Regions from separate parts of the Micromonospora sp. NPDC047756 genome, predicted to be linked through region 1. Evidence: riboswitches for the same ligand, from Rfam matches in the RefSeq annotation. Region 1 holds a riboswitch; the other holds the start of a gene.

Region 1 (11,430 bases):
CACACCTGGGCCTCGACCGGCTGGATCTGCTCGGGCACTCCGCCGGTGCCAACCTGGCTCTGGGATACCTGACCCGGCACCCCGGCCGGGTGGGCCGACTCGCGCTCATCAACCCGAGCATCCGAGCGGTCGGGCTGGAGACGACGGCCGCGCAACGCCAGGAGGTCATCCAGACCCGGGCCGACGAGCCGTGGTTTCCAGCGGCGGCAGCGGCGTTGGAGTCGGTCCTCTCAGGTCAGGCCGACCCGGGCGCCCGGCAGGCAATCGCGCCGTTCTTCTACGGCCGGTGGGACGAGACGGCACGGGCGCATCAGGCGGCCGAGGATGGTCAGCGCAACGACGAGGCGGCGCGGGTCTTCAGCTCCGAAGGCGCCTTCGATCCGCCGGCCAGCCGTACAGCGCTCGCCGCACATCGAGGCCCGGTGCTGCTGCTGGCCGGTGCGGTCGACCTGGCCGCGCCGCCGGGACTGGTGGCCCGGTTCGCCGAGCTGAGTCCGCGCGCCACGCTGGTCGTCCAGCCGGACGCCGGGCACTACCCGTGGCTCGACGACGCCGAGGCGTTCACCGCGACGGTCGCGGCATTCCTCGCCGGCTCGGATGGTGCTTGAGTCTCCACCGGGGGGAGACGCGAGGGTGGGGGCATGAGCGGGGAGACGCGTCACACGATCGGCGAGCTGGCCCGACGGACCGGCCTTAGCGTCAAGACCATCCGGTACTACGCCGACAGCGGGGTCGTGCCGCCGACCGATCGGAGCCCGGCCGGTTACCGGCGGTACGGCCCGGCGGCCGTGGCCCGGTTGGAGCTGGTCCGGACGTTGCGTGACCTGGGCCTGGATCTGGCCACCATCCGGCGGGTGGTAAACGACGGGGTGCCCCTGCACGAGGTGGCCGCCGCGCACGCCGAGGCGTTGGCCGTGCAGATCCGGGTGCTGCGGCTGCGCCAGGCGGTGCTCACCGTCGCGGCGCGGCGCGGGTCGGGCCCGGCCGAGGTGGACGAGCTGCACCGGCTGGCTCAGCTCACCACCCGCGAACGCGGGCAGTTGGTGGCGGACTTCCTGAACGGCGTCTTCGCCGGCCTCGGCGACCAAACCGCGTACCCGGGTGTGATGGTCTCGTTGACGCCGGAGCTTCCCGACGACCCGAGCATCGAACAGGTCGAGGCGTGGCTGGAGCTGGCCGAGTTGTGCCGGGACCGGGATTTCCGGGCCCGGATGCGGCGACTCGCGCGGCAGCACGCCGCCGACCACGACATCCCGGGGCTGCCCCGCCCGGACGCCGTCGCGGTGGTCCGGGACGCGGTGGCCCCTGCCCTCGCGGCCGGTCTCGACCCGACCGGCCCGGACGCCGGTCCGGTGGTCGCAGCCGTCACCAACCGGTACGCGAGCCTGCACGGTCACTCCGACGAGGCCGACCTGCGTCGGCGGTTGCTCGATCGGCTGGTGCCGGCCAACGACCCCCGCCGGGACCGCTACCTCGACCTGTTGGCGGTGCTCAACGGCTGGTCGACAGGCGATGCGACGACACCCGCGGTGGACTGGTTCATCCGGGCCCTGCGCCACCGGATGCCCGAGCCGGCCCGCTGAGCTGACCGGGTCGAACCAGCGGCCTGGCCGTCGGTCGGCGCGGTGCCGTCAGCCGAACCAGGTGAGCGCCTGACCGTGGCCTCTGGCCCAGGCCAGCGGCTTCCCGTCGAGCGCGAGAACGTTGTGCAGCGCGTCGCTCGGCGGGGCGGGCAGCCCGTCGTACCGGAGCACCGTCGGCGCCTCGATCGCCACCCAGTGCCCCGGCAACTCGCGCACCAACCGGACGAACGCGTCCCGGCGCGGGGACGGCACCTGATAGAGCACGGACGTGTGGAAGACCACCAGCGTCGCATCGGCCGGCGCCCGCGCGGCCAGCGCCGGCAGGTCGTCCACCAGGTCACCGCGGACCAACAACGGCGGGTCGGCCGCGGCCACCGCGGCCGCGGCGCGCAGCCGGGCCCGCCGATGGGCGTGCTCCGGCCAGATCAGCGCGTCCAACCAGGACACGTCGTCGGGGTCGGTCACGTCGAGCGGGTTGAGGTCGAGCCCGGCCCGCCACACCACCCGGGGTACGCCGCCCGGCGGCACCAATCCGTCGGCCACGCAGTCGAGAAGCGGCTCACCGGAGCCGACCTGATGGCCGCCGTAGCGGTACGCGTACCGGTCGGGGTAGAGGCCAAGACCGGCCGACGCGCCGACCTCCAGCAGGGCGAGCGGCTGCGGTAACGCGGCGAGCACCGGCAGCAGGACCGCGCACCGGCCCGCCTCGTTCGTCTGGGTCGCCCGGGTGAGCACCTGCGTCTCGATGGCCGGCCAGTGCGTCACCACGTAGTCGTGGAAAGCGGCCGGGTCGTCGACCGGACCACCGAGCCAGCGGACGACGCCGAACAGCAGATTCGGCTGCCGCTTGGCCGGCGGCAGCCCGTCGAGCAGGGTGAGCAGGTCGCCGTCGCTGGCGACCGCCTGCGACAGGCGCTCATACGTCGGCGACACCCCGCGCGCCTCGCGGCTGCTGAACTCGGCGTACGTCTCAGCGGTCGTCATGGCCTCATCGTCGCAGCCCATTGGTCGGTATTTCAGCCCCCGTTCCCGCACGCCGGCTCACCCGCCTCGTAGAGTGCTGCCGCGGCTGACCCGTTGAGCAGCAGCTCAGCGGGGTCGCGCAGGGGCAACGGGGAGGAATGTGTCGTGCGGGGTGACGGCGTCCGGGTACTGATCGTCGGCGGAGGTGTCGCCGGGCTGGCGACGGTCGCCGCGCTGCGCGGGTGGGGTGCCACTGTCGACGTGGTCGAGCGGGCATCCGGGCCGACCGACTCCGGCACCGGCATCTACCTGACCGGCAACGCCACCCGGATGCTCGACGTACTCGGTCTGCGGGAGCCGGTCGCCGACGTCTCCGTGGAGATCACCCGGCAGCGCAGCGCCAACCAGCGCGGGCGTCGCCTCTTCGACATCGACGTGGCCGCGCTGTGGCGGGGCGTCGGGCCGTGCGTCTCGCTGCCTCGGGCACAACTGCACCGGGCGCTGCTCGCGGGCGTCGGCGACACCCCGGTCCGCTGGGGCCGCCAACCGGTCGCGCTCCTCGCGGACGGCGACCAGGTCACCGTCGAGTTCGACGACGGTGCCACCGAACGGTACGACCTGGTGCTCGGCGCGGACGGGGTGAACTCGACGGTCCGCCGGCTCGCCTTCGACGGTCAGGCGGCCCGCGACCTCGGCCAGTACGCGTACCGGTGGGTCGCTACCCGCGTCGACGACGAACCGGTCTGGTCGGTGCAGTTGGGGCGCGGCAGGCAGTTCCTGACCATTCCGATCAGCGCCGAGCAGACGTACTGCTATTACAACGACGGCCCGGTGGCCGACCGGCCCGGCTGGCGCGACGAGCTGGCCGAGACGTTCACCGAGCCGGTGGCCACCATGCTCAAGGCCCTCGACCACGACGACAGCACCCTGCACGCCGGGCCGAACCAGGAGGTCGTGCTCGACTCCTGGTCCCGGGGGCCGGTGCTGCTGATCGGCGACGCCGCCCACGCCACCTCACCGAACATGGCGCAGGGCGCGGCGATGGCGCTGGAGGACGCGGTCGTGCTCGCGTCGTCGTTGGCAAGCGCCGACACCGTCACCGACGCCCTGCAGTCCTTCGAGGCGCGGCGCCGCCCGCGTACGGACTGGGTGCTCGGCCAGACCCACCGCCGGGACAGGGCCACCGGGCTCCCGCCCGCGCTGCGCGACGTGGTGATGCGTCGCCTGGGCGAGCAGATGTTCCGCTCGAACTACGGCCCGCTGTTCGCCCAGCCCTGACCGGCCGGGACGACTTCGTCGCCGCTCACGGCTGCTGGCCCGGCCGGTCGACGATGGCGATCCGCAGGAGCGCGGCAGCCGACTCCAGTGACTCCTTGCCGTTGCGAATCACCGAGTTGCGGGTGCCGAGGTAGACGTGGGAGTCCCGATCGAAGATGAGGTCCATGTTTCCACCGATCACCCCGGGCATCCGGATCGCCACCCCGTGCCGGCCGGCGGCGTCCACCACGTCGGCGGAGATGACCGTCGCCCCGGGCTGCCGGGCCAGCACCTCGTACAGCGCCGCGAGCGCGCGGGGCGGCACGTAGCCGTGGAGCATCGACCAGGCCGTGGTGTACGCCATGCTCTCGTCCCCGTAGACGGCCTCCTCGTCGGCTCCCTCGGGCAGGTGCAGGTCGATCGGGTGCTCCCGAAGGTAGCGAAGCAGCTCGTCCGGGTCGGTGGGCAGGTCGCCGTGGTACGCCGGCGACTGGAATGCGTCGAGCTCCTTCTCGGGATCGCCGGGATCGTCGATGCGAAGCTCGGTCAGCTCGCCCCACCCGTTCGGATCAGCCTCCGACCGGTACCGTGCCTGCGTGTACGCCACACCACCGGCCGACTGCCACAGTTGGTTCCGAATGGTCCGGTACGGGCCACTGGCCGGCCGGTCCCGAATCGTCGCCAGGGTCTCCGTGAAGACGTACTGATCGGGTCGGGCGGTGAGTTCCGGCTGTTGTCGGGCGGCGTCGGCAGCCAGGTGGAAGATCTCCGACGCGCTGGCCGTGGGCGGCGGCTGGTCCCCAAGCCGCATGGTCTGGACCGCCAGCGCACCGGTGGTCAGCGTCAGCGCCAACGCGGCCGCACCGGCGAGGCGCCAACCGCGCACGAATCGGGTACGGCGTTCGGCGGGACGGGCCGCCGACGCCAGCTCGGCCCGCTGGGCGACGTGGGCGGTCAGATCCCGCAGGAGTCGCTCCTCGAAAATCTGCGGCGACCGTTCGGTCTCGTTCATCGTCATCTCCGTCTCCTCAGGCGAGGGTGGTGACCGGGCGGGCGAGCACAGCGCGGACGACGCGGCGGGCACGGTGCAGGCGGACCCGGGCGGCGACCGGCGACACCCCGAGCACGGTGGCCGCCTCCGCGACGGTGAGGCCGTCCACTGCGACGAGTTCGACGAGCGTGCGGGTGCCCTCGGGCAGTGCGCTCAACGCCCGGTAGGTGCCGCGGGCCGCCGACTCGGCGTCGATCCGCTCCTCGATGCGGGCGATGTCATCGGGGCCGAGGTCCCGTCGGCCGGCCAGCCGGCCGGTCACCCGCAGCCGTTGGGCCGCCCGACGCCGCTCGTCGCCGATGACGTTGCGGGCCACCCCGTACAACCAGCCGATCTGGCTGCCCCGGTTCGGCCGGTAGCCGGCCGCCGACTCGATCACCGCCAGGAACACGTCGGCGGTGAGGTCGGCGGCGAGGTGCGGGTCGTCGACCCGCCGCGCCACGAACCGGCCCACCGCCTCCAGGTGCCGGCGGTAGAAGACCTCGAAGGCCACCGGATCGGTCCCGATGCCAGAGATGTCATCATCGGCTCGGCTCGGCTCATTCACAGGCCGTCCTCCCTCGTAGCCTTCACACCCCTTCTTCGTCCGGCGGAGCACGAGTGTTACCGGACATCCGGCCGTAGGGTGACGGCGTGGTGCACGACACCACCGATCCCGCGCAGGTCGAAGCCAATCCGACTGAGCCCGACCGGCTCCGTCGGCGGCACCGCTTCGAGCGGCGCTGCTGGTCCAACTGGGCAGTTGCCCTGGTGATGGGGCATGATCGAGGCACCGGCGACTGGCGGCACGGGGATGGTCACAACCATCGGGGAGCCTCTCGCGGGCGTCGACCGCCTGGGCGCCTGCGTCGAGGAACCGTCATGACCACGACCAGCCCATCCGCCGAGCACCACACCCCATCGGGCGTGGCCCGGCTCCTGCCCGGTGCACCCGTCGCCGAGGCCGTCCTGGCCGAGACCGCCGCCGCAGCCGCCCGGCTGCGCAACCGCGGGATCACACCGAGCCTCGCCACCATCCTCGTCGGCGACGACGACGCCAGCGCCGGCTACATCGCCATCAAGCAGCGCCAGGCTGCCGCGCTCGGGTTCGCCTCCCCGCACGTGCATCTGCCGGCCACCACCACCCAGACCGAGCTGCACCAGGCCATCGCCCGATTCAACACCGACCCGAACGTGCACGGGCTGCTGGTGCAGTACCCCGTGCCGGGGCATCTGGACTACGACGCGGCGTTGCAGACCATCGACCCGGACAAGGACGTCGACGGCATGCACCCACTGAACATGGGGCGTCTCGCCGTCGGCCTGCCCGGCCCGCTGCCGTGCACCCCCGCCGGCATCGAAGCTCTCCTGGCGTACTACGAGATCCCCGTCGCCGGCCGTGAGGTCGTCATCCTCGGCCGAGGTGCCACCCTCGGCCGCCCCTTGGCGATGCTGCTCGCCCAGAAGCGCCCGACCGCCAACGCCGCCGTCACCGTCGTCCACACCGGGGTGCCCGACTGGGCCCGCTACACCCGCCGCGCCGACATCCTCGTCGCCGCCGCCGGCGTACCCGGGATCGTGAAGCCTGAGCACGTCAAGCCCGGCGCGGTCGTCATCGGCGCCGGCGTCCGCTACGACGGGCGGCGCCTCCTACCGGACGTGGACGAGGCGTGCGCCGAGGTCGCCGGCGCGATCACCCCCCGGGTCGGCGGCGTCGGCCCGACCACCGTCGCGATGCTGTTCCGCAACGCCGTCCGCGCCGCCGAACGAGCAAACCAGTAGCCCGGTCCGCCCGACTCGAAGATCAAGTGATGAAAAGTAGGTCCCAGGGCCATCTTCAGACCTACTTCTCATCACTTGATCGAGGCGGCCTCCTGCGGCTGGAGATCTCCTCCAGGTGCTGGAGCTGGTGCTGGCGGACCATCTCGTTCCAGACCTCCTGGTCGTAGTCCGGGTTCGGCGGGATCCACTTGTGCGAGTTGTCGCTGTAGTGGAACCGCTCATCGCCCCGCCGGATCAGACTCACCGGACCCAGCCCAGGAAACGCCGGTGCAGCAACCCGGCAGGCACCCAGGTCAGATCCTCGGCCGCCCAGACCAGGTAGGACCCCATGTAGAGACCCAACGACACGGGTGCGCCCTCGAACTCGGCATGCAGCTCCGTGCGCCGAGTCCGGCAGGGCCAGGGCGCGGCGCAGCCGCCGCAGGTCCACACCGGAAGAACCGGGCCGTGGGTGGTCACGACAGACCATCCAGAAAGCGCCGGGTGGCGACCCGGGCGTGCAGGCGCGTGGCCCACTCCGCCTGATAACAGGGGTACGGGGACAACCGTGCCCACCACCAGCGACAGCCGGCGCAGAGCCTCTCAACGCCGGGAAGGTGCACGAACAAGACCCGTCCGACCTCATCCTCGGTCACTCCTGCTCCTCCCCTGGCCAGTGGCCTCGCCGGATCGGGATGCGGTGCCGGGCTCGGCACGGCAGGTCAGCTCCACAGCGGCAGACCCACCGCCACCGTCGCCACGACCAGACCGGCCGATGCCGCCGAGCCAGGGTCAGCGCCACCGCCAGCAGGTAGTCGTCGTACGGCACCCGATCCGGCATCAGACCTCCCGACGGTCCACCTCGGACACGCGATTGCCCGCCCATTTTGCGCGCGCATGTTTAGGTGGTCAACGACCATGGGTCATAGCGCTTGGGCGTGTCTGGTGATCCTGGGCGGCAGCGTTGGCCCACAATGACCGCCATGGAGAGTCCGACCTTCGTTCGCTTCCAGCTCGGTGCACAGCTCCGCCGGGTCCGCGAAGAGGCCAGCGTCACGGCCGAACAGGCTGCCGACGTCATCGAGGTCTCGGCGAGCACGCTCCGACGCATCGAGGCCGGGCGCGTTGGTATCAAGGCGCCCGCGCTCAACGCCCTGCTTGATCGATACGGCGTCACCGATGCCGAGCTGCGCGACACGCTCCTGTCGATGGCGAAGACAGGCAAACAGCGCGGCTGGTGGGCCAAGTACGGCGATCTTCCGTCGTCGTACCGCCAGTACATCGGCCTGGAGTCGGCGGCCGAAGAGGTACACAACTTTGAGACGCTGGTCGTCCCGGGGCTGCTTCAAACAGAGGACTACGCCCGTGCCTTGACCAGCGAGGACGCACTGGAGCCCTCACCCGAGGCGGTCGAGCGTCGAGTTGCCGTCCGAATGCAACGCCAAGAGCTGATCGCGACAGGGAAGCTGCGACTGTTGGCCGTGCTCGACGAGGCGGTACTGCACCGACAAATTGGCGGAGCGGCCGTCATGGCTGAACAACTGACCACACTGCTCGAAGCCAGCAAGCGGTGGAACGTCACCCTTCAGGTCATCCCGTTCCGGGCGGGCGCCTACGCCTCAATGGTGTCGAGCTTCCACATCCTCAACTTCGCGGGCGGACCCGGAGTCGTCTACATCGAGGGCATCACGGGCGACCTCTACGCGGAAGGTGACGATGTGAGGCGCTGTACCGTGGTCTTCAACAGCCTGCGCGCCTCGGCCTTGTCTCCCAGCGACTCAATCGCGATGATCAAGGCGATTCAGGATGCCGGGCCCGACATGTAGGAGGCGGCAGTGGACTCGCAGTGGCGCAAGAGCACCCGCAGTGGCGGCAACGGCGCCTGTGTCGAGGTCAGGCGTGACGGGCTAGCGGCACAGGTCCGAGACAGCAAGGACGAACTCGGCCCAACTCTTCGATTCGACGCCGCGGCCTGGTCGACGTTTCTCTCCGAATTGAAGCGCTAGCAAGCGGAAACCTCACCGCCCGGCGGTGGATGTGTCGAAGTTGCCGCCCCACTCGTTGCTGTCGCGGTTCCAGCGACACCGGCCCCAGCGCAGCCCAGCGCGCACCTACGATCAGGCTGTGAGGCGACCGCGCTTGTACGGGCCTGGCGAGTTGGCCGCCCTGTTCAACGTGTCGCGGCAACGGGTACTCCAGATCACCCGCCGACCCGGCTTCCCTGAACCGATGGCCCGCCTGATCGGGACGACCATCTGGGACGCGGACGAGGTTGACGAGTGGGCGAAGCACAACCGCCCGCCTCGTCCAACCGAGGGCGACGACGACCGCTGACCCGTTGCGCCTACGCCTGCGACCGGTACGGCACCGTCGTTGTTGAGCTGCGCTCCACGCTCCCGTCGATTCCGAAGGCTGGCAAGCGGCACAGCTGGTGGTGGCGAGCCTTGTCAAACCACCTCTCGACCTTTGGTGATCAGGTGATGAAAAGTAGGTAGAAGAAGGCCCCTGACACCTATTTTTCATCACCTGATCATGGCAACACCGGGGTCCGCTTCCTGGAGACGGCGCTGCCCCGACCTCCAGCACGGAGATCGGGGCAGCGCCGAGTTTCGCGTACGTCAGCTGCAGCCGCTGGTGGAGCCGCAGCCCTCGCAGACGTAGCAGCTACCGGCGGGGCGCATCTTCGTACCGCAGGTGAAGCAGAGCGGCGCGTCGGCGGCCTTGCCGATCACGGCCTCCAGCAGTTCGGTGCTGGAACCCACGCTCGGAGCCGGCTTGGCGGCGGCCACGTCGGCCATCTCCTGGGCCGGCTGGGCGAGCGCCTCCGGCTTGGCCGGGGTCTCCACCGGCGCGGACGACGCCATCGCGGTGAGGTCGGCACCGGTGACGGCGGCGGCGGCCTCCGCGTCGGCCTCGGCGCGCAGCTGGGCGGCCCGCTCCGACGCGGTGAAGATGCCCAGCTCGGCGCGGCGCTCGTAGGGCAGGAAGTCCAGTGCCAGGCGACGGAAGATGTAGTCCATCACCGAGGCGGCCATCCGCACGTCCGGGTCGTCGGTCATGCCGGCCGGCTCGAAGCGCATGTTGGTGAACTTGCTGACGAACGTCTCCAGCGGCACGCCGTACTGGAGGCCGATGCTGATGGCCACCGAGAAGGCGTCCATCACGCCGGCCAGGGTCGAGCCCTGCTTGGACATCTTCAGGAAGACCTCGCCGAGGCCGTCGTCCGGGTAGGACGACGCGGTCAGGTAGCCCTCGGCGCCACCGACGGAGAAGCTGACCGTCTCGGACGGGCGCTTCTTCGGCAGGCGCTTCCGCACCGGCCGGTACTCGATGACCTTCTCGACCGCGGCCGGCGCTGCCGTTGCGGTCTCGACGGCGGCCGTCTCGGTGGCCTTGTTGGATTTGGCCACCGACAGCGGCTGGCCGACCTTGCAGTTGTCCCGGTAGATCGCCAGCGCCTTGAGGCCGAGCTTCCAGCCCTCGAAGTAGATCTTCTCGACGTCCTCGACGGTGGCCGCCTCCGGCATGTTGACCGTCTTGGAGATCGCGCCGGAGACGAACGGCTGGATGGCCGCCATCATCCGCACGTGACCCATCGGGGCGATGGTCCGCTCCCCCATGGCGCAGTCGAAGACCGGGTAGTGCTCCGGCTTGAGGCCGGGGGCGTCCACCACGTGGCCGTGGTCGGCGATGTGCTCGACGATCGCCTCGACCTGCTCCTCGGGGTAGCCGAGGCTGCGCAGGGCACGCGGCACCGTCTGGTTGACGATCTGCATCGAGCCGCCGCCGACGAGCTTCTTGAACTTGACCAGCGCCAGGTCCGGCTCCACGCCGGTCGTGTCGCAGTCCATCATGAAGCCGATGGTGCCGGTCGGGGCGAGCACGCTGGCCTGCGCGTTGCGCCACCCATTCTTGTCGCCGATCTTGTTGCCCTGGGTCCACTGCTTGGTCGCCTCGCGGACGATCGCGGTGGCCACCGGGCTGGTCGGCTTGATCTCGTCGTTGGCCGCGGCGTGCTTGCGCATGACCCGCTTGTGCGGCTCCGCGTTGCGGGCGTAGCCGTCGTACGGGCCGACGACGCCGGCCAGCTCGGCGGAACGGCGGTAGGCGGTGCCGGTCATCAGCGACGTGATCGACGCGGCGACCGAGCGGCCCTGCTCCGAGTCGTACGGCAGGCCGGAGGCCATCAGCAGGGCGCCCAGGTTGGCGTAGCCGATGCCGAGCTGCCGGTAGGCGCGGGACGTCTCACCGATCTTCTCGGTCGGGAAGTCCGCGAAGCAGATCGAGATGTCCATCGCGGTGATGACGAACTCGACGGACTTGACGAACTTCTCCACCTCGAAGCCACCGTCGGCGCGGAGGAACTTCATCAGGTTGAGCGACGCCAGGTTGCACGAGGAGTTGTCCAGGTGCAGGTACTCCGAGCACGGGTTCGACGCGGTGATCCGCCCGGTCTCCGGGCAGGTGTGCCAGTCGTTGATCGTGTCGTCGTACTGCAGACCGGGGTCGGCGCACTCCCAGGCTGCCTGGGAGATGGAGCGGAACAGGTTCTTGGCGTCGACGGTCTCGATCACCGAGCCGTCCAGCCGGCCGCGCAGGTCGAAACCCTTGCCGTTCTCGACCGCCGACATGAACTCGTCGGAGACCCGGACCGAGTTGTTGGCGTTCTGGTACTGCACGCTGACGATGTCGGAGCCACCGAGGTCCATGTCGAACCCGGCGTCCCGCAGCGCGCGGATCTTGTCCTCCTCGCGCGCCTTCGTGACCACGAACTCCTGGATGTCCGGGTGGTCCACGTCGATGATGACCATCTTGGCCGCCCGGCGGGTCGCGCCG
Region 2 (11,430 bases), on a different contig from region 1:
GGACGGCCCTGGGCTGCCACACGATGGAGGTTCCATGGCAACGGCAACCCCGAAGAGATGGCCTGTCATCGCCGCTGCGGCCGCGCTGTTGGTCGCCGGCGCACCCGCTGTCGTCGCCAGCGCCGGTCCGTCCGGCACCGCCGCCGGCCGACCCGACCCCCGCGCCGAGTGGGCGGGCAGTTGGGCCACCGCGGTCACCCGGGGCAACTCGGTCGGGCTGACGAACACCGGCCTCAACAACCAGAGCGTCCGGATGATCGTGCACGTCTCCGTGGGCGGCCCGGCGCTGCGGGTCCGCCTGAGCAACCTCTACGGCGAGCAGGCGGTGGCCGTCGGTCGCGCCACCGTCGCCCGGCCGAACACCGCTACCCCCGACGACCTCTCCGACATCGACGCGGCCTCGGTACGGCCGCTGACCTTCACCGGCGCCACCACGGCGACCATGAACCGGGGCGCGGAACTGCTCAGCGACCCGCTGGCCTTCCCGGTCGCCGACGACAGCGACCTGGTGGTCACCCTGCACTTCCCGACGCCGACCGGCCCGACCACGTTTCACGGGCAGTCCCAGCAGGCCAACTTCATCGGCGCCGGGGATCTGACCGGGGCGGCCGAGGGCACCGGCTTCACCACCCGTCCCACCTGCTGCTGGTTCTTCCTCTCCGGCGTCGACGTGCAGCGCAAGGGCAGCCCCGGCGCGCTGGTCGTGCTCAGCGACTCCATCGGTGACGGCAACGGCAGCACCGTCAATGCCAACCGGCGCTGGCCCGACCTGCTCTCCGACCGGTTGCTCGCCGACCGGCCGGACAAGCGCACCCCGGGTGTGCTCAACCTGAGCCTGGCCGGCAACCGGCTCAACCACGAGGGCACCGAGCCGGGCGACGGCAACTACCCGGGCTACTTCCAGCTCGGCCCGAACGCGGCGGCCCGGCTCAACGAGGACGTGTTTCCGCAGACCGGGGTGCGGACCGTCGTCACCCACCTGGGCATCAACGACATCTGGATGTCGAACGACTCACCCGAGGCGATCATCGGCACGCTGCGGCAGATCAACCAGCAGCTCCAACAGCGCGGGCTGACCAGTCTGGTGGCCACGCTCACCCCGTACGAGGGGCACGGCGCGCCGGGGGTGTGGACGCCGCAGAAGGAGGCCACCCGCCAGGCGGTGAACGCGTACCTGCGCGGCAGCAGGGAGTTCGACGGGCTGCTCGACTTCGACCGGGTGCTGCGCGACCCGGCGCGGCCCAGCCAGTTGCTGCCCGCGTACGACTCGGGGGACCACATCCACCCGAACGACGCCGGCAACCAGGCACTGGCGGACGCCGTGCCGCTGCGGCTGCTCGACCTGTGATCCGGACCGGGGGCGGCGGGTGATCCCCACCGCCCCCGGTCACCGACATCCTGGGGAGGATTTTGATCATGGAGGTAGGGGAGTTACTCACCGGCCTGTACAGCGAACAGGGCAGACAGGACCCGTACCCGTGGTACGCGCAGCTGCACCGGCTCGGCCCGATCAGCGCGGTGCCGGCGCGCGCCGAGCACCGTACGGTGGCCGCGGTCGCGGTCGGCTACGACCTCGTCGACGGGCTGCTGCGCGATCCAGAATGGACGAAACAGCCGCCGCCCGGCTGGCAGGAGCAGGAGATCCTGCGGACCTTCCAGACCTCGATGATGTTCGTCAACCCGCCCGATCACACCCGGATGCGGCACGTCTTCTCCCGCACCTTCACGCCGCGCCGGCTCGGCGCGCTGGAACCGGTGATCCTGCGGGTGGTCGACGAGCTGCTGGACCGGATGGCGGACGCCGGTAATGGCGTGGTCGACTTCGTGGCCGACTTCGCGTACCCGATTCCGGCCCTGGTGATGGCCGAGTTCATCGGCATCCCGCCCGCTGATCTGCCGTGGTACCGCGAGCGGGTGGAGTGGATCGACGACTTCCTGGACGTGTCGGGGAAGACCCCGCAGCGGCTGGCCGCGGCCAACACCGCCGCTGAGGAGTTGCGGGCCTTCTACCGGGAGTTGATCGGGCACCGCCGCCGGCTGCCCGGGGACGACCTGCTCAGCGCGTTGGTCGAGGCGCTCGACTCCGGGGAGGTGGAGCTGACCGAGGACGAGTTGGTCAGCAACCTGATCGTGCTGTTCAACGCCAGCTTCGTCACCACCGTCTACATGTTCAGCAACGGGCTGCCGTTGCTGCTGGCCCACCCGCGCACGGTCGCGGCGCTGCCCACCGACGCCACGCTGGCGCAGGGCTGCGTCGACGAGGTGCTGCGGTTGGCGAGCCCGGTGCACTTCCTGGCCCGCGCCGCGCCAGCCGACACCGTGCTGCACGGCGTGCCGGTCGCCACCGACGACAACGTGCTGATCATGATCGGCGCGGCCAACCGCGATCCGGCCCGTTTCCCGGCCCCGGACACCTTCGACCCGACCCGTCCCGGCCCGCCGTCGCTGGCCTTCGGGGTGGGTCTGCACTTCTGCCTCGGCGCGGCGGTGTCGCGGTTGGAGGGTCGCCTCGCGCTGCCCCGGCTGTTCGGCAGGTTCCCCGCGCTGACGGTCACCGAGACACCGGCATTCAGCGGCAGCCTGTTCCTGCGTGGCATCGACAAGCTGCTGGTCAGCACCGGCGGATAGGAGCGACATGGCAGTGCATCCGGAGGTGGCCGCGTACCGGGCGGCCCGCGCCGCGGCCGGCACCCCACCGCTGTACGCGCAGACCCTCTCCGAGGCGCGCGCCGCGGACCTGGCCGCGATCCGCGCCGGCAGCGGCGCGGTCGAGCCGGTGACCGAGGTACGCGACGAGCGGATCCCCGGCCCGGCCGGGGAGCTGCCGCTGCGGGTGTACCGACCGGCCGGGTCGGGACCGCTGCCCACCCTGCTGTACTTCTTCGGCGGCGGGTGGACGCTCGGCAGCATCGACACCGCCGACGGCATCTGCCGGCGGCTGGCCAACGCCGTGCCCTGTCAGGTGATCACCGTCGGCTACCGCCTCGCCCCGGAGCACCCCTTCCCGGCGGCGGTGCACGACTGCCACGCCGCCACCAGGTGGATCGCCCGGCACGCCGACCGGCTGGGCGCGGACCCGAGCCGGCTGGCGGTCGGTGGGGACAGCGCCGGTGGGAACCTGGCCGCCGCGGTCACCCTGCTCAGCCGTACGGACGGGCCGCCGCTCGCCGCGCAACTGCTGGTGTACCCGAACACCGACCAGAGCGGCGAGCCGGCCGGGGACGACGACCCGGCGCTGTTCAACCGCCGTTCGGTCGTCTGGTACCGGAGGAACTACCTGGTCGACCCGGCGCACGCCAGGGACCCGCTGGCCTCGCCGCTGCTGGCCGAGGACCTGTCCGGGTTGCCGCCGGCCCTGGTGGTCACCGCCGAACTGGATCCCCTGTGCGCCGAGGGGCAGCGGTACGCCGATCGGCTGCGCGACGCCGGCGTGCCCACCCGGCTGGCGCACTACCCCGGCATGATCCACGGGTTCTTCGCCATGCCGGGCACCTTCACCGACGGGCGGCGCGCGCAGGAAGACGCGGCGGCCTTCCTCCGCGAGCGCTTCGGATTGCCGGGCCCCGCGGGCTCGGGCGAGGCGGCCGGTGTGGCCGCGACGGGGCCCGGCGATGGGTGAGCGGGGGTTGGCCGACCGGCCGGCCGTGTCGCTCGCCGACTACGCCGAGCGCGCCCGGGCCGTGCTGCCGCCGGACGTGTGGGACTACCTGGCCGGCGGCAGCGCGGCGGAGGTGACCCTCGCCGCGAACCGTCACGCGCTGGACCGGGTCGCGGTGCTGCCCCGGGTGCTGCGCGGCGTGGACACCGTCGACCTCGGCACCCACCTGCTCGGCCGTCGGTACGCCATGCCGGTCGGGGTGGCGCCGATGGCGTACCAGCGGCTCGTGCACCCGGACGGAGAGCTGGCTCTGGCCGCGGCGGCCGGCGCGGCCGGAATCCCGTACCTGGCCAGCACGCTGGGCAGCACCCCCATCGAACAGGTCACCCGGACCGGCGCGGACGTCTGGTTCCAGCTCTACTGGCTGCGCGACCGGACGCTCGTGCGCGACCTGCTGGACCGGGTCGTCGCGGCCGGCTGTCGGGCGCTGGTGGTCACAGTGGACGTCCCGGTGCTCGGCCGACGTCCCCGGGACCTGCGCAACGCGTTCCGGCTACCGGCCGAGGTGGTGGCCGCGAACCTCCCCGACGGTCGCGACGCGTTGGCCCACTCCGGCGCCCCCGGGGTGTCCGCGATCGCCGCGCACACCGCCGCGTCGTTCGCGCCGGCGCTGCGCTGGACCGACCTGGCGTGGCTGCGCGAGCAGGTCGACCTGCCGCTGGTGGTCAAGGGGCTGCTGGACCCGCGCGACGCCACCGAGGCGGTACGGGTCGGCGCGGACGCGGTGGTCGTCTCCAACCACGGCGGGCGGCAACTGGACGGCTCACCGGCGAGCGTCACCATGCTGCCGGAGGTCGTCGACGCGGTCGGGGACGGCTGCCAGGTGCTGCTGGACAGCGGCATCCGGTGCGGCACCGACGTGCTGCGGGCGCTGGCGTTGGGTGCGGCCGGGGTGCTCGTCGGCCGACCGCTGCTCTGGGCGCTGGCCGCCGGTGGCGAACCGGCCGCCCGGGACGCGTTGGGGCTGCTGACCGCCGAGTTGACCGATGCGCTCACCCTGGCCGGCTGCGCCGATCCGGCGGCGGCCGGCCAGCTGCGTACCGTCGGGGTGGGCTGAGGAATGAGCGCTGCCGAACCGGTCGACCTGACCGTCGCCGACCTGCACCCCGCGCTGGGTGATCCGGCGCTGACCTCGATGAACTTCCTCAACGAGGTGTCCGAGCGCCACCCGAGGGCGGTGTCCCTCGCGGCCGGCCGGCCGTACGAGGAGTTCTTCGACGTCGCGGCGGTGCACCGGCACCTGGACACCTTCCACCGCCACCTCGTCGACGACCTGGGGCACCGGCCCGAGCAGGCCCGGCGGCTGCTGCTGCAGTACGGCCGGACCAAGGGCATCGTGCACCACCTGATCGCCCGCAACCTCGCCGTCGACGAGGGGATCACCGTCGACCCGGAGGACGTGGTGGTGACCGTCGGCTGCCAGGAGGCCATGTTCCTGGTGCTGCGGGCGTTACGGGCCGGGCCGGCGGACGTGCTGCTGGCGGTCGCCCCGACCTACGTCGGCCTGACCGGGGCGGCCCGGCTGGTGGACCTGCCGGTGTGGCCGGTCGCCGGTGGGCCGACCGGGGTCGACCTGGTGGACCTGGCCGACCAGGTGCGCCGGGCCCGGGCTGCGGGGCTGCGGCCGCGCGCCTGCTACCTGATGCCGGACTTCGCCAACCCCTCCGGCGTCAGTATCGACACCGCGCACCGGCAACGGTTGCTGAACCTGGCGGCGCAGGAGGATCTGCTGCTGCTGGAGGACAACCCGTACGGACTGTTCCACAGCGACGACGGGCCGCGCCCGCCCACCCTGAAGGCGTTGGACACCAGTCGGCGGGTCATCTACCTCGGCTCGTTCGCCAAGACCGTGCTCCCCGGGGCGCGGGTCGGCTACGTCGTCGCCGACCAGCGGGTCGGCGGCCCGGGCGGGCCGGTCGGCACGCTCGCCGACCAGCTCGCCATGATCAAGAGCATGGTCACCGTGAACACGTCGCCGATCGCGCAGGCGGTGATCGGCGGCCGGCTGCTGGAGCACGGTTGCAGCCTGGTGGCCGCCAACACCCGGGAGCGGTCCGCGTACACCCGGAATCTGCGCCATCTGGTGGCCGGCCTCACCCGGCGCTTTCCGGACCAGCCGGACCGGCTGGCTCAGGCGGATCAGCCCGGGGTGCGCTGGACGGTGCCGGCCGGCGGGTTCTTCGTGGTGGTGACCGTGCCGTTCGAAGTCGACGACGCGTTGCTGGACCGCTCGGCACGCGACTACGGGGTGCTGTGGACGCCGATGGCGCACTTCTACGACGACACCGCCCCGGTGTGCGCGTTGCGGTTGTCGGTGAGCACGGTCACACCGGAGCAGATCGACGTCGGGCTGGATCGCCTCGCGGCGCTGATCACCGACGAGTTGACTCGCCCGGCGGGTTGACACACCGCGTTCATCGGATGGCAATGCGCGACGACCCGCGTTCCGCCGTCCTCGGTGGACGGTCATAATAAGCCGCATGGTTGCCTGGGAGTACGCCCTGCTCGTCCGCCGTTATCAGGGACAGGGCCGCAATTTTCACGTCTCGTTCGTCTGGTACGCGCCGGACGGGTCACGTAAGGACATCACGGCCTACGGCGACACCGCCATCGCGCACCTCAACCGCGCCGGCCGGGAGGGGTGGGAGTTGGTCTCCGCCGCCGAGGACGTCAACAACGTCCAAGGCAGCACCGAAGTCCACCGCTACCACCTCAAGCGCCCCATGCCCTGACCCCACCCCCGTCCGCCCCGGTCCGCCCCTGTCCGCGTCGATCATGGAGTTGTGGTGGTGGGCAAAAGTCGCTACCCGCCCTCATTCGGGCACCACAACTCCATGATCGACGCGAGTCGGTCGGGTCAGCTCAGGTCGACGCCGGGGTAGAGCGGGTACGTGGCCAGCAGGTCGGTGGCCTGGCGGGCGATCTTGTCAGCCAGGCCGGCGTCCAGGGTGTACTTCGCCTTCGACGGGGTGCCGTCGGCGTTGGCACCGGCGGTGGTCTGGGTCAGCACGGTGTGGATCAACTCGGCGGTCTGGTCCATCTCGGCGGTGCCCAGGCCCCGGGTGGTCAGCGCCGGGGTGCCGATCCGGATGCCGGAGGTGTACCACGCCCCGTTCGGGTCCTGCGGCACCGAGTTGCGGTTGGTGACGATGCCCGAGTCGAGGAGGGCCTGCTCGGCCTGCCGGCCGGTGAGCCCGTAGCCGGACACGTCGATCAGCACCAGGTGGTTGTCGGTGCCGCCGGTGACGAGCGTCGCGCCCCGACGCAACAGCCCCTCGGCCAGGGCCTGCGAGTTGTCCACGATGCGCTGGGCGTAGTCGGCGAAGTCGGGCCGGCGGGCCTCGGCGAGCGCGACCGCCTTGGCGGCCATCACGTGCGGCAGCGGCCCGCCGAGCACCATCGGGCAGCCCCGGTCCACCTGGTCGGCCAGCTCCGGCTGGCAGAGCACCATGCCGCCGCGCGGGCCGCGCAGCGACTTGTGGGTGGTGGTCGTGACGATGTGCGCGTGCGGCACCGGGTCGAAGTCGCCGGTGAACACCTTGCCGGCCACCAGGCCCGCGAAGTGCGCCATGTCGACCATGAAGGTCGCGCCGACCGAGTCGGCGATCTCGCGCAGGATCCGGAAGTTCACCTTCCGGGGGTACGCGGAGTAGCCGCCAACCAGGATCAGCGGCTTGAACTCGCGGGCGGCCTCGGCCACCCGGTCGTAGTCGATCAGACCGGTCGCCGGGTCGGTGCCGTAACTGCGCTGGTCGAACATCTTGCCGGAGATGTTCGGCCGGAAACCGTGGGTGAGGTGGCCGCCGGCGTCCAGCGACATGCCGAGCATCCGCTGGTTGCCCAGCTCGCGGCGCAACGCGAACCAGTCGGCCTCGGTGAGGTCGTTGACCTGGCGGACCTGGGCCTTCTTCAGGGCGGGGGACTCCACCCGGTCGGCCAGCACCGCCCAGAAGGCGACCAGGTTGGCGTCGATGCCCGAGTGCGGCTGCACGTACGCGTGCGCGGCGCCGAACAGCTCCCGGGCGTGCTCGGCGGCGAGCGCCTCGACGGTGTCGACGTTCTGGCAGCCGGCGTAGAAGCGGCGGCCGACGGTGCCCTCGGCGTACTTGTCGCTGAACCAGTTGCCCATGGCCAGCAGGGTCGCCGGGGAGGCGTAATTTTCGCTGGCGATCAGCTTGAGTGACTCCCGCTGGTCGGTCAGCTCGGCGCCGATGGCGTCGGCGACCCGCGGCTCGACAGCCCGGATCACCTCAAGGGCACTCCGGAATGCGGTGGACTCGGCGTTGCGGGACATGCGACCTCCAACAGACGTGCGGGAAGGCCCAGGCGCTCGGCAAACGTCCACGTGACGAGGCCGCTCCCCGATGGTTCTCCATCCCCACGCGCCAGTAACGGCCCGGGAGGATCCTACCGGGCCGGGACCGGCCGTTCGGGCCGCCCTCCGGGAGGCGACCCCGCCGACGTGATTGGGCGATGCGACGCGGGGCACACGGTAGGTGACCACCGCACCGGCACGGGATGCGGCAGGTTTCGCACAGAAGGAGTCGAGAACATGACCACACCCACCTCCGACCGGCCGCTCGCCCTGGTGACCGGGGCCTCCAGCGGGATCGGGTACGAGCTGGCGGCGCAGTTCGTCGAGCACGGCTTCGACCTGGTCATCGCGGCCGAGGACCACGGGATCGAGGTGGCCGCGCAGAAGCTGCGCCGCGACGGCGGCCCGCAGGTCTGGTCGGTCCGCGTCGATCTGGCCCGCGAGCAGGGCGTGACAGAACTGGTGGCCGCCGTCACCGCGACCGGACGACCGCTGGACGCGCTGGCCCTCAACGCCGGTCGGGGCGCTGGTGGCGCCTTCGTCGGCGGCACCGACCTCGCCGACGAGTTGGAGATCGTCGACCTCAACGTGCGTTCGACGGTGCACCTGGCGAAGCGGCTGCTGCCCGGGATGGTCGAGCGGGGCGCCGGCCGGGTCCTGTTCACCTCGTCGATCGCCGCCACGATGCCGGGGCCGTTCCAGGCGGTCTACAACGCGTCGAAGTCGTTCGTGCAGTCCTTCGCCGAGGCGCTGCGCAACGAGCTGAAGGACAGCGGCGTCACGGTGACCTCGCTGATGCCCGGGCCGACCGACACGGAGTTCTTCGACCGGGCCGACATGGAGCACACCCGGGTCGGCTCGGGTAGGAAGGACGACCCGGCGACCGTCGCCGAGCAGGGCTTCGAGGCGATGATGAAGGGTGATCAGACGATCACCGCCGGCTCGCTGATCAACAAGGTGCAGACCGCCGCCGGCAAGATCATTCCGGACCGGCTCAAGTCCGAGCAACACCGCCACCTGGCCAAGCCCGGCTCCAGCAGCTAACCCCCCGCCCCGCCCCCGCTACTTCTCCTGCTCCCGCTCCTTCTCCCGCGATCTTGCACTTTCTGTCGTGACAAAACGGCACGAGACATCGCTAAGCGGCAACCGAAAGTGCAAGATCGCGGGGGAGTCCGGGGGCGGGGCGGGACGGGGCGGGGCGGGGAAGGGCCCGGCATGACGCCGGGCCCTTCGGTGTGAGCGGGTGCCTCAGGCTGTCACCGCGTCGAGCGCCTTCTTGATCGCTTTCGGGGCGGTGGGGGTACGCGGCGCGTCCGCGCGCAGCGCGATCATCTTCTCGCCGATCTCCTGGAGCTGCTTGCGGCCCAGCGCGTCGCGGACCTTGGGGAACCACTCCTGCTCTTCCTCCTCGACGTGGTGCGTGACGTTCTCGATCAGCACCGTCGTCTTGGCGTTGAACCGCTCGTCGTCGGCGTCCATGCTGGCCAGCTCGGCGCAGAGCACGTCGGCGACGTGGTGTTCCTCGTACGACTCGAGGATGTCGTCCTCCAGGTCGGGCAGCAGTCGGCGGACCTCCGGGTACATCACCTCGTTCTCCAGGTAGGTGTGCACGGTCAGCGCTTCAAGGATCTGGTCCACCAGCTTCTGCCGCTGGCTCGCCGGCCCCTCCTCGGCGTCCTGGAAGGCCTTGAAGAGGCGGCGCATGTCCTTGTGGTCCTCTTTGAGTAGGACGATGGCATCGGTCGACACCGGTATGACCTCCCTGAACAGTCTCGGCTGGTGGGGTTCCGGTACCCCGACGCCGAACGCGGAAACAGGTGAAACCGCCTCAGACCATCGCCAGGGTGCGGGGGATCTCGTCGAGCAACTCCCGGGCCAGAAAGCCGATCCGGCCGTAGCGGGGAATCAGCCGCTGGCCGCTCACCGAGTGCGCGAACGAGCCCCAGCAGGCCGCCTGCGCCGGGTCGGCGCCTCGGGACAACAGCCCCGCCAGCAACCCGGCGAGCACGTCCCCGCTGCCGGAGGTGCCCAGCCCGGCGTCGCCGCTCTCCTCCCGCCAACCCCGCCCGTCCGGTGCGGCCACGTGCCCGTACAGCGACACCACCGCCTCGTACCGGGCGGCCACCTCGGCCGCCTCGGAGTCCAGGTCGTCGCCGGGCGCCCGGCCGAGCAGATGCTCGGCCTCGGTGACGTTGGGGGTGAGCACCACGGGCCGGCCCGAGCCGACCAGCAGGTCCGGTGCGTGGCTGAGCGCGCCCAGGGCGTACGCGTCGAGCACCAGTGACGTGTCCGGACGGGCCGCCTCCAGGACCAGGCCCAGCAGGCGGTTGGTCTCGTCGATCGCCTTCAGGCCGGGGCCGATCGCCACCACGTCGGCCTGCGCGACCAGGTCACCGAGCTGGCCGTCCCGGTCGGCGGCCACCGCGCCGTCGGCGGTCTCCGGCAGGCCGACCACCAGCGCCTCGGGCACCTGGATGCTCAGCGCGGCCGCGGTGGACTCGGCGGCGGCGAGCTGGAGCACCCCGGCACCGGCGCGCAATGCGGCCACCCCGGCGAGCAGCACCGCGCCCGGTGTGAAGCGGGAACCGCCGACCACCAGCACGGTGCCCCGGCTCTCCTTCCCGCCGACCGGCACCGGCAGTGCCCAGTCCCGCAGCAACGCCGGGGTGATCACCTTCACCTCAGACCGGCTCGGCATGGATCTCGTCCTCCCTGGTCGGCTGGGCGCCCTGCTGACGCAGGTGCGCGACGTCGTTGAAGGCGGTGAGGGCAAGGCGGTCGTCGCCGTCCGCCGACCACTCCGTGATCGAACAGTTGGCGATGACGTCCTGCCGGGTGAGCGCCATCAGCTCGTCCTCGGTCAACCCCTCCAGCAGATAGCGAAGCAGGAAGACCAGCGCGTCGTGGCCGAAGAGCAGCAGCCGGCAACCGTCGTGGTCACGGCGCAGGTCGCCCAGCAGCGTCCGCAGCCGCAACGCCACATCGGTCCAGGACTCCCCGCCCGGCGGCCGGTAGTAGAACTTGCCCAACCGCTCCCGACGTTCGGCCTCGTCCGGGTGCCGCCGGCGCACCCCGTGCCCGGTCAGCCCGTCGAGGATGCCCAGCTCCCGGTCGCGCAGCCGTTCGTCGCGGTGGACGGGAATGTCGGTGCCGGCCAGCGCCAGCCGCGAGGTCTGCACCGCGCGCAGGTACGGCGATACCACCGCCACATCCGGCCGCCTCGCCTCCGGCAGTGCGGCCAGCCAACGGCCGGTGGCCCGGGCCTGCTCCTCGCCGGTCGCGGAGAGCGGCACGTCGGCGTCGCGATGGGTGAGGTCGATCAGCTCCGCGCCCGACGCCTCGGCGTGCGTCGCCGCGACGTTCGCGGTGCTCTCGCCGTGCCGGACGATCCAGAGGGTTGCCAGTTCCGCCATGCGGCCCCCCTACCCGGGCGCCGCCGACGGTAACCGTGTCCGGT

Evidence for each region. A riboswitch is a leader RNA that binds a small molecule or an ion and turns the genes downstream of it on or off. The one in region 1 is predicted to bind ZMP and ZTP.
Region 2: another riboswitch for ZMP and ZTP. It lies ahead of ACZ6NZ_RS21220 (glycine hydroxymethyltransferase); the one in region 1 lies ahead of ACZ6NZ_RS16830 (bifunctional 5,10-methylenetetrahydrofolate dehydrogenase/5,10-methenyltetrahydrofolate cyclohydrolase).

Annotation. Positions count from the first base shown of each region.
Region 1 is NZ_JBVJGQ010000005.1:19,312-30,741, forward strand. Features, by position in the region: gene ACZ6NZ_RS16800 (alpha/beta fold hydrolase) at 1-608, shown strand, start outside; gene ACZ6NZ_RS16805 (MerR family transcriptional regulator) at 642-1,583, shown strand; gene ACZ6NZ_RS16810 (DUF2332 domain-containing protein) at 1,632-2,567, opposite strand; gene ACZ6NZ_RS16815 (FAD-dependent monooxygenase) at 2,712-3,824, shown strand; gene ACZ6NZ_RS16820 (CU044_5270 family protein) at 3,850-4,821, opposite strand; gene ACZ6NZ_RS16825 (RNA polymerase sigma factor) at 4,832-5,401, opposite strand; ZMP/ZTP riboswitch at 5,620-5,702, shown strand; gene ACZ6NZ_RS16830 (bifunctional 5,10-methylenetetrahydrofolate dehydrogenase/5,10-methenyltetrahydrofolate cyclohydrolase) at 5,716-6,615, shown strand; gene ACZ6NZ_RS16835 (hypothetical protein) at 6,677-6,859, opposite strand; gene ACZ6NZ_RS16840 (hypothetical protein) at 6,856-7,074, opposite strand; gene ACZ6NZ_RS16845 (hypothetical protein) at 7,247-7,435, opposite strand; gene ACZ6NZ_RS16850 (helix-turn-helix domain-containing protein) at 7,578-8,420, shown strand; gene ACZ6NZ_RS16855 (DUF397 domain-containing protein) at 8,430-8,600, shown strand; gene ACZ6NZ_RS16860 (helix-turn-helix transcriptional regulator) at 8,719-8,928, shown strand; gene ACZ6NZ_RS16865 (vitamin B12-dependent ribonucleotide reductase) at 9,213-11,430, opposite strand, start outside.
Region 2 is NZ_JBVJGQ010000006.1:255,324-266,753, forward strand. Features, by position in the region: gene ACZ6NZ_RS21190 (SGNH/GDSL hydrolase family protein) at 68-1,348, shown strand; gene ACZ6NZ_RS21195 (cytochrome P450) at 1,417-2,628, shown strand; gene ACZ6NZ_RS21200 (alpha/beta hydrolase) at 2,636-3,619, shown strand; gene ACZ6NZ_RS21205 (alpha-hydroxy acid oxidase) at 3,612-4,715, shown strand; gene ACZ6NZ_RS21210 (aminotransferase-like domain-containing protein) at 4,719-6,062, shown strand; gene ACZ6NZ_RS21215 (hypothetical protein) at 6,130-6,390, shown strand; gene ACZ6NZ_RS21220 (glycine hydroxymethyltransferase) at 6,516-7,952, opposite strand; ZMP/ZTP riboswitch at 7,972-8,061, opposite strand; gene ACZ6NZ_RS21225 (SDR family NAD(P)-dependent oxidoreductase) at 8,211-9,017, shown strand; gene ACZ6NZ_RS21230 (hemerythrin domain-containing protein) at 9,222-9,722, opposite strand; gene ACZ6NZ_RS21235 (NAD(P)H-hydrate dehydratase) at 9,802-10,671, opposite strand; gene ACZ6NZ_RS21240 (histidine phosphatase family protein) at 10,655-11,386, opposite strand.